2 regions of the Dechloromonas sp. ARDL1 genome follow, and region 2 is predicted to be linked to the other one. Evidence: riboswitches for the same ligand, from Rfam matches in the RefSeq annotation. Region 2 holds a riboswitch; the other holds the start of a gene.

Region 1 (4,696 bases), 1.4 Mb from region 2:
GATGGCGCCATTTCCGATGACGGCCAGGTACTCGGCACCTATTGCCACGGCGTGTTCGACCATCCGGAAGCACTCGGCGCCCTGCTCGCCTGGGCCGGCATGACCGAAAGTCAATCCGTCGATTTCGCCGCCCGGCGCGAGGCCGATCTGGATCGGCTGGCCGATTCGGTTGAGGCGGCGCTCGACTGGTCGAAGCTGGCCCCCTGGCTGCCGCGCTGAAGGGTGCCGCCGTTCAGGCGGCGGGTGTCTCGTGCTTGATGCGCTTGAGCGCGACCTGCTTCTGGATGTTGCGGAAATCCATTTCCCGTCCGTGCAGGGCGTAGAGCTTGCGCGTGCTGCCAAAGGTCTTCTTGGCGTCGTCGGCCTCCATCAGGGTTTCGGCCTGATGGTCGGCCAACTCATGGTCGCTTAGCGTCAGCGCGGCGCGCAGGATGTCCAGGCGCGGCGTGGATTCCAGTGCGGCCGACATCAGCGCCGGGCGCAGGCCGGCAAAGCGCGGCTTGCCTTTGCCGGGCGAAGAGATCGCCAGCAGCGCCGCATAGCTGGCCTGCAGATCGAGTGTCAGGTTCTGCAGTTCCGACTCCTTCAGGCCGACCAGCGTTTTTTCCGCCGATATCAGGTCGTTGGCGTTGACCTGGCTGCGCGCCAGGGCGAGCCGGTCTTCCGGCTGTACGGCGCCGGGCATGGTGTCGTTGGCGATGACGTCGGCCATCGCGGCGCGCGCAGCCTCATCGTCGCCATTGAGGGTCGCGGCTTCGGCCAGCAGGCGCTTGCGCAAGTAGTTGCGCGGGGTCTTCTTGGCTACCTCGTCGAGTACGCGCTGCGCCTCTTCGGCTTCGCCTTGGGCCATGCAGATGCTGGCCTTGAGATCGGCGGCATCGAAGAACGTTGGCGTGTTGCTGACCACGCGCTCGATTTCCTCGCGTGCCTCGCTCAGGCGCTCCTGCTTGTGCAGGCTGCGCGCCACGCCGGCGCGGGCCCAGGGAAATTCGTAGTTGTTGAGGATGGCGCGGTAGGTCTCTTCGGCGGTCTTGGCATCGCCGCTGGCCATTTCCGTTTCCGCCTGCTGGCGGAGAATCTCGAAGCGATAGGGGCGGCCCGCCTCGCTGTCGCGCTTCTGGGCGAGCATGGCCAGCGCCTCGGCATATTCCTGCTTGCGCTTGGCCTGGTAGTAATCCTTGAAGAACTCTTTCTTGGCGACGATGCGGTCCAGGCGCAGGAGCAGTTTCTCCGGCGAGAAAGGCTTGATGATGTAGTCGTCCGGCACCAGTTCGACGGCCGAAACGACCTGCTCGTAAGACTGCTCGCCGGTCACCATCATGAAGATGTTTTCGTCGGCGAGCAGGTTGAAGCGGCGCAGTTCCTCCAGCAGTTGCTGGCCGGAGCGGCCTTCGCCCAGCATGTAGTCGCACAGGATCACGTCCGGCGTATTGTTGCGGATGCGATAGAGCGCGTCCTGATAATTGGCGGCGAACTCGACCGAAAAGGCGCCGATGTTCTGCGCGACCGTGCGCAGGGCATCGCGGGCCGTCGGCATGTCGTCGACGACCAGGAAGCGTTTCTTGGCGTAGAGGTTGCTCATGGCAGCCACAACGTGAAGCGAGCACCGCCAAGCGGACCGCCGTTGTCCAGATGCAGGTGGCCGTGCCGCTCCTTGCGCGCATGCAGGGCGGCCAGCGTCTTGGCCAGCTTGAGCCCGGTGCCGCCGGCCGGTGGCAGTTCCGCGTAGCCCGGGCCGTCATCCTCGACGCGCAGCAGCAAGCCGCCGTTGTCCATCGCCGCGCTGAGGCGGACGCAACTCTTGGCGAAACGCCCGGCGTTCTGGACAGCATTGTTGAGAATGTCGGTCAGCAGGTCGCGGTCGAGCGGCCATTCGTCGAAGGCCTGGCAGTCGATTTCGAGCCGGATCTGCGCGGCGGCAAGGTGATGGCGCTGGGCCAGGGCAACCTCGTCGCAAAGGTCGCAGACCACGGTCGGCACGACGGCCAGCGCCTGGTCGTGGCGCCCGAGCCGGTAGGCGGTCAGCGTGCGCGACAGGCGCTGGGCAGCGGCCTCGATGGCGTAGCGCGCTTCGCCGAGATCGATGCCGTGTTTGCTTTCCGCCTCGATCAGCGTCGACTCGGCCTGGAACAGCTGATTTTTTGCGTCGTGGATGCCTGACGCCAGAATGTCGAGCAGCTTTTGCATATCGTTATATTGCCGATGGCGGTTGTCCCTTTGCGCGCAAGCATACGCCGGCCGGCGGGAGGAGGGAACCGTTGCCGCCGGTCGGGTGACCGGCGGTACAAGCCGGTATCTCAGCGGGGTTTCAGCTGCAGCGGCAGTCCGGCGCTGACCAGCGTTACCTGGTCGCAGACGGCGGCGACGCGCTGGTTCAAACGGCCTTGTTCGTCGGCAAACAGGCGGGAAACCGGGTGCATGGGCACGATGCCCCAGCCGACTTCGTTCGACACGAGGATGATGTGCCCCGGCAGCGTTGGTAGCGCTTCGATCAGGTTTGCGGTCTGCGTGCGGAACAGCGGGCAGTCGATGGCCTCGCCGGCTTCGGCCTGCGCGGCGGCCTTTCCGGCAAACAGCAGGTTGGACAGCCACAGCGTCAGGCAATCGACCAGGATGCAGGTATCCGGCGCGGCCAGGTCGTGCAGGCGGTCGGTCAGGTGCAGGGTTTCCTCGACGCAGCCCCATTCGGCCGGTCGCCGTTCGCGATGGTGGGCGACGCGGCGTGCCATCTCGCCGTCCAGGGCCTGGGCGGTGGCAAGGTAGATGACCTTGAGTCCGGATGCTTGGGCGCGCTTTTCAGCGAGCAGGCTTTTGCCCGAGCGCGCGCCGCCGAGGATCAGTTCTTTCATGGGCGGCATTGTGGGTGAAGGCGGGCAGGGCGGCAACCGCTATAATCGCCGCTTCGACAATACGGAACCCGGTGCGAGTTGGACTCAATTCCGGGGCGGGCCCGCCGCTGTAATCGGGGACGGTCGCTGCAAGATGTCACTGCCAAGGGGAAACAGACCCGGCGGGAAGGCGCGGCGAACGGACGATCCGAGAGCCAGAAGACGTGTCGAAAACGCCAACAAAATGATCCTGGCGTCGTTGTGCTGCCTTGCCGTACTTTTTGTACTGCCTTCAGCGGCGCGCCTAGCCAGGAACGCTTCGCTTCATGTTGTTGGCGTTTCTTGAAAATGGAAGCCTGTGGACAGGGCTTCGCGGCAGCGTTTGGACAACGTCGCCGCGAGGCCCTTTTGCTTTTGGAGAATCGGATGCATTCGTTTGACCACCAGTTCAACATCGCGGCCCCGAACCGCGACATCGACACCGCCCTGCAGCACAAGATCGACCGCAAGACCAAGCCGCTCGGCGCGCTCGGCCTGCTCGAAAAGACGGCCAAGAAAATCGGTCTGATCCAGCAGACGCTGACCCCCAGCCTGAACAACCCGCAGATGCTCGTCTTCGCCGGCGATCATGGTGCTGCCAAGGCCGGCGTGTCGGCCTACCCGCAGGACGTGACCTGGCAGATGGTCGAGAACTTCCTGGCCGGCGGCGCGGCGATCAACGTCTTCGCCCGCCAGAACGGCTTCGGGCTGTCGGTGGTCGATGCCGGCGTGGCGCACGATTTCGGCGGCGAGCGCGAAGGGCTCATCGATCTGAAGATCGCACCGGGTACCGCCAACTACATCGAGCAACCGGCGATGACCGTCGCCCAGTGCGCCCAAGCCATCGAGCAGGGCGCCGGCATCGTCCTCGGATTGGCAGCGGCCGGCTGCAACGTCGTCGGCTTCGGTGAAATGGGCATCGGCAACACCGCCTCCGCCTCGCTGCTCACCCACTGCCTGACCGGCCTGCCGTTGGCCGAATGCGTCGGGCGCGGTACCGGTCTGGATGACGCCGGCCTCGCCCGCAAGCAGGACCTGCTCGAACAGGCGCTGCTGCGCTACCGCAACGGCGGCGGCGACAACGATCCGTTCGCCGTGCTCGCCGAATTCGGCGGCTTCGAGATCGCCACCATGGTCGGCGCCATGCTCGCTGCTGCCGAAGCGAAGATGGTCCTGCTCATCGACGGCTTCATCGTCGGCTCGGCGGCGCTCGTCGCCTCGCGCCTCGCCCAGGCCCTGCTCGACTACTGCGTCTTCTGTCACCGCTCCGCCGAAGCCGGCCACCGCACGCAACTGCTCGCCATGGGCGCCGAACCGCTGCTCGATCTCGGCCTGCGCCTCGGCGAAGGCACCGGCGCCGCGCTGGCCTACCCGCTGGTCCAGGCGGCGGTGAATTTCCTCAACGAGATGGCCAGCTTCGAATCGGCCGGCGTCTCGGACAAGGAATAAGCCGCTTACCCAGGCAAACCCCCGCCCGTCTCAAGGCTTGCCTGAGGCGTGGGCGGGAATCGAGGGCTGCAACATGATCCGTCGCGAACTGGAATATTTCTTCGGTGCCATCCGCTTCTTCACGCGGCTGCCGGTACCCGGCTGGGTCGGGCATTCGGCCGAGGCGCTCAACCACTCGGCCCGCTACTTCCCGGCTGTCGGCCTGCTGGTCGGTGGCATCGGCGCGCTCGTCTATTGGCTGGCCCTGCACCTGTGGCCTCAGTCTGTCGCCGTCCTGCTGTCGATGGCGGCGACGCTGTACGCGACCGGAGCCTTCCACGAAGACGGCTTGTCGGACACCGCCGACGGCCTCGGCGGCGGCTGGGAAAAACAACGCATCC
Region 2 (4,696 bases):
GCGAGCCTGTTCCAACATCGACCAACGATAACCGACCCCTTGCACCCGCCCCTCGATGCGTAGGTGACGCGCAATACTCCCCATCTCCATCGCCTCCGTTTTCCGCCAATTCATCAATGGAATCATTATATTAGGGAATAACGAAACTGCGACAGATCAAGGATTGTCCAATAGACTAACGCAACAATGATCCTCCCGACCCAAGCGCCACGCCCATGAAAAAACTGCTGCCCATCCTGCTCGCCTTGTTCGTCAGCGCACCGGCCTTCAGCCAGCCCACCAGCCACGACCGGCCGATCCATGACGCGGCAAGAACCGGAACCGGAGCCGAAGTCAGCAAGTTGCTCGCGGCCGACCCCAAGCAACGCGACGTTCGCACAGAACTCGGCTCGACGCCGCTGCATCTTGCAGCCATGAACCCGGACACCAGTGCGCTCAAGGTGCTGATCGCCGCCAAGGCGGACCCCAATGCGCGCGACAACGAAGGGGCAACGCCTTTGCACATGGCGGCCTACGGCAGCCGCACGACGCACACGCAACTGCTGCTCGAGGCCGGCGCCGACCCGCTGGCCAAGACGGACAACGGTCGTGACGCCGGCTCCATGGCACGCAAGGTCAAGGCCGACGAAACCGCCGGCATCATCTCGCTGTGGATACTCAAGGGCTGCAAGGCGGGCAAGCCATGCTGAAGCGTTTCGCCCTGCTGCTGGCGTTGCTCTGCGCCAAGATCGCCGCCGCCCAGCCCCTGCCGGTCATCGAGGTCTATACGCCGACGGTCTGCCTGGCCTGCATCGAATGGGCCGAGCATCTGCGCCAGAACGGCTTCACCGTGAAAGTGACGCAGACGGACGACATGGAAGCCGTCAAACGCCGCCTGAAAGTACCGCGTGACCTGGAGGCCGTACCGACCGGCCTGGTAGCCGGCTACTTCATTGAAGGCCATGTGCACGCCGACCAGATCAAGGAATTGCTCGCCGAAAAACCGAAGGCGCTGGGCCTGGCGGTTCCCGGCCTGCCGCTCGGCGCGCCCGGCCGCGAATTCTCCAGCCCGACCTGCGAAACGGCCTGCACCGTGCTGGAAAAGGACAGCGCCGTCGCCCCCCGCGTGCGGCGCGAGTTCTACGAAACCCTGCTGGTTAAGAAGGACGGCAAGACCTCCATCTACGCCCGGCACTGAGCCGCGCCGGGCGGTTTGCCAGCCACGCACGCGGCGAAAAGCTTTATCCCCCAGAAAGTTTCAGAGTAGAATCAGTGCAGTTTTAGGTGCCTGACCTCACAGTCGTGGGGCAGGTGAAACGGGAAGCCGGTGATGCTGCGCAAGCAGACAGTCCGGCGCAGCCCCCGCTGCTGTAGGCCTGACGACTCCACCCCACGCCACTGTGCGCATCGCATGGGAAGGCCGGTGGAGAAGATTGAAGGCGAGCCAGAAGACCGGCCTGAAACCAATGTCGTGCCATTTCTCCGGGGTAAAGGGAAAGGTGCAGTTGGCTTGCCGTTGCTTATCCACTCCGGGTACACGCCGCCATCCGTCCCGCATCCGTCATATCCCCCTTGGCATGTTTCGATGTTTGCTGAGGGATGAATCATGCACATCATGGAAGGTTTTTTGCCGGTCGAGCATGCCGTGGGCTGGAGCCTGGCGGCGGTGCCTTTCGTCGCCTACGGCATCCATTCGGTCAATCGCCGGCTGCGCGAGCATCCGGAACTGCGCATGCTGCTCGGCGTCGCCGCCGCCTTTTCCTTCGTTCTGTCCGCCCTGAAATTGCCGTCGCTGACCGGCAGCTCATCGCACCCGACCGGCACCGGGCTGGGCGCCATCTTGTTCGGACCGGCGGCGATGGCGCCGATCGGCTTCGTCGTCCTGCTCTTCCAGGCCCTGCTGTTGGCCCACGGCGGACTGACCACGCTGGGCGCCAACCTGTTCTCGCTGGCCGTCGTCGGCCCCCTCGTCGCGGCTGGCGTGTTCCGGCTCGCCACCGCCTGCCGCGCCTCGTGCAGCGTCGCCGTCTTTCTCGCCGCCTGCCTGGCCGACCTGATGACCTACGTCACCACCGCAGGCCAGCTGGCTTTCGCCTTCCCCGACCCCATCAGCGGTTTTGTCGGCGCCTTCGTCAAGTTCGCCGGCATTTTCGCGCTCACCCAGATTCCGCTGGCGATCAGCGAAGGACTGCTCACCGTACTGATCTTCAACGCCCTGCGCCGCTTCAATGCGCAGGAACTGCTGGCGCTGCGGCTGTCCGGACCAGGCGGAGTCAAAGCATGAAGCCGAGAACCATCCTGCTGCTGCTCGGGGTCGTGCTGCTCACCGCCCTCCCCCTGTGGCTGGTGCAAAAGCCGGACCCGGACGCCGAATTGTTCGGCGGCTCCGACACCCAGGGCCAACAGGCCATCGGCGAACTGGCGCCGAACTACCGCCCCTGGTTCGAATCCATCCTGACGCCGCCGGGCAAGGAGATCGAGTCGCTGCTGTTCGCGCTGCAGGCGGCGCTGGGCGCCGGCATCATCGGCTACTGGCTCGGGGTGTCGGTCACCCGCGAGAAGTACCGGCGCGCCGCCGAAAAGGGTGACGATGCACCTTGAGCACGCCGCCTGCGTCAGCCGCTGGCGGCCGGTCTCGCCGGTCGCCAAGGGGCTGTTTGCGCTGGCCGGCGTGGTTGCGGCATTTGCCGCGCCGACGCCGGGCGGCGCGCTGGCGGTCGCCGGCCTGCTGTTCGCCGTCACCCGCCTGGCTGCCGGCGTTCCCATCCCGACCTATCTGCGGGCGGCGGCAGCGCCCCTTCTCTTTCTCGCCCTGAGCAGCCTGTCGCTCGCCTTGTCGCTGGGCAGCGTCGACGGCGGCGGGCTGGCACTGACCCGAGCACCCGACGCCGGAGCGCAGCTCGGGCAGGTGGGCAGCCGTTCGCTGGCCGCGCTCGCTGCATTGTTGCTGCTGGTCCTGACGACGCCGCTACCGGACCTGATCGACCTGCTCCGCCGCCTGAAAACCCCGGCGCTACTGCTCGACCTGACAGTGCTCGGCTACCGCATGCTGTCGGTTTTCTCGGCGACGGTGCATGACACGGTGACCGCGCAGACGGCGCGTCTCGGCTACGCCACGCGTCGCCATGCCTGGCGTTCGCTGGGCGGACTGATCGCCAATCTCGCCGTGCAGGTCTGGCAACGCGCCCAGGCGCTGCATGTCGCCGCACAGGCCCGCAACAGCGACGGACCGCTGCGCTTCATGGCGCGAACCTTCCCGCACGCCCGGCGCGACAGCCTGCTGGCACTCGCCGGCGGGACGCTGCTCATCATGATCGGGCAACTGGCATGACGCTGCCGCGCGACGACATCCTGCTGCAATTCGAGCAGGTAGCCTTTCGCTATGCCGACGGCAACACCGGCCTGGACGGCTGTTCGCTGGACATCCTGCGCGGCAGCCGCAATGCGCTGCTCGGCGCCAACGGCTCGGGCAAGACAACCCTGTTCCAGCATGCCAACGGCCTGTTGCGCCCGACCAGCGGCACAGTGCGCTATGCCGGCCAGCCGGTCGACTACGGGCGCAACGGACTGCGCGAACTGCGCAGCCGGGTCGGCATGCTCTTCCAGAATCCGGATCGCCAGCTCTTCTCGGCCAGCGTCGCCGAGGACGTTTCTTTCGGCCCGCTCAATCTCGGCCTCGACGACGACACCGTGCGCCGGCGCGTCGCCGCAGCCCTGGCGGCCGTCGGCCTGGCCGAAATCGGCGAACGACCGGTGCACCAACTCAGCTTCGGGCAGAAAAAGCGCGTCTGCATTGCCGGCGTGCTGGCCATGCATCCCGAACTGCTGGTCCTCGACGAACCCAAGGCCGGCCTCGACCCGGCCATGCAGGCCGACCTGCTGGCGATTCTCGACGATCTGCACGAGCAGGGCATGAGCATCCTGCTGTCCACGCACGATGTCGATTTCGCCTACCGCTGGGCCGATCACATTCACATCATGGCGGCCGGGCGTTGCGTGGCGAGCTTTCCCGCCGGCGAACTGCCGCAACGGACCGCCGAACTGGCCGCCGCCGGTTTGCCGCTGCCGTCGGTAATCCCGCTCCATGCCCGGCTCGCCGCGCAAGGCCTGGTACCCGCTGAGCCGCGCCCCCGCTCAACCGATGCCCTGCTGGCGATGCTGCCCGGGGCGCTTCAACCCGAGGAAAAACCATGCACTATCGCCTGAACCACGCTACGGCTTGCCGGAGCAAGCCCTGATGGCCGGCAAGATCTGGTTTGTCGGCGCCGGCCCGGGCGACCCCGACCTGATCACCGTCAAGGGCCGCAAGCTGCTGGAAGCATCGGGCGCGGTGCTGTTCGCCGGCTCGCTGGTCGACCAGGCGGCAACGCTGTTCGCGCCCGAGGGCTGCGAAATCCGCGACTCCAAAGACATGACGCTGGAGGAAATGACCGAGTGGCTGATCGCGGCGGCTGAAAAGCACGAAACCGTGGTCCGCCTGCAAACCGGCGACCCCGGCCTCTACGGCGCGCTGATCGAGATGACGCGGCCGCTGACCGCCGCCAGCATCGAATGGGCGGTGGTCCCGGGCGTTTCCTCGGCAATGGCCTCGCTGGCCGCCGCCGGCGAGACGCTGACCCTGCCTGAAGTTACCCAAACCGTGATCCTGACCCGGGTTGCCGGCCGGACGCCGATGCCGCCCGGCGAAGATCTCGAATCGCTGGCCGCGCACAAGTCG

The links. A riboswitch is a leader RNA that binds a small molecule or an ion and turns the genes downstream of it on or off. The one in region 2 is predicted to bind cobalamin.
Region 1: it holds a riboswitch for cobalamin, as region 2 does, so the genes downstream of both, cobT (nicotinate-nucleotide--dimethylbenzimidazole phosphoribosyltransferase) here and AB6Q56_RS10170 (energy-coupling factor ABC transporter permease) in region 2, are expected to answer to the same signal.

Annotation. Positions count from the first base shown of each region.
Region 1 is NZ_CP168939.1:3,441,796-3,446,491, reverse strand. Features, by position in the region: gene AB6Q56_RS17105 (cobyric acid synthase) at 1-219, shown strand, start outside; gene AB6Q56_RS17100 (response regulator) at 233-1,582, opposite strand; gene AB6Q56_RS17095 (sensor histidine kinase) at 1,579-2,187, opposite strand; gene cobU (bifunctional adenosylcobinamide kinase/adenosylcobinamide-phosphate guanylyltransferase) at 2,298-2,858, opposite strand; cobalamin riboswitch at 2,845-3,074, shown strand; gene cobT (nicotinate-nucleotide--dimethylbenzimidazole phosphoribosyltransferase) at 3,255-4,316, shown strand; gene AB6Q56_RS17080 (adenosylcobinamide-GDP ribazoletransferase) at 4,390-4,696, shown strand, end outside.
Region 2 is NZ_CP168939.1:2,065,677-2,070,372, forward strand. Features, by position in the region: gene AB6Q56_RS10155 (acylphosphatase) at 1-114, opposite strand, end outside; gene AB6Q56_RS10160 (ankyrin repeat domain-containing protein) at 216-689, shown strand; gene AB6Q56_RS10165 (DUF411 domain-containing protein) at 683-1,177, shown strand; cobalamin riboswitch at 1,245-1,454, shown strand; gene AB6Q56_RS10170 (energy-coupling factor ABC transporter permease) at 1,586-2,263, shown strand; gene AB6Q56_RS10175 (energy-coupling factor ABC transporter substrate-binding protein) at 2,260-2,580, shown strand; gene cbiQ (cobalt ECF transporter T component CbiQ) at 2,570-3,310, shown strand; gene AB6Q56_RS10185 (energy-coupling factor ABC transporter ATP-binding protein) at 3,307-4,185, shown strand; gene cobM (precorrin-4 C(11)-methyltransferase) at 4,217-4,696, shown strand, end outside.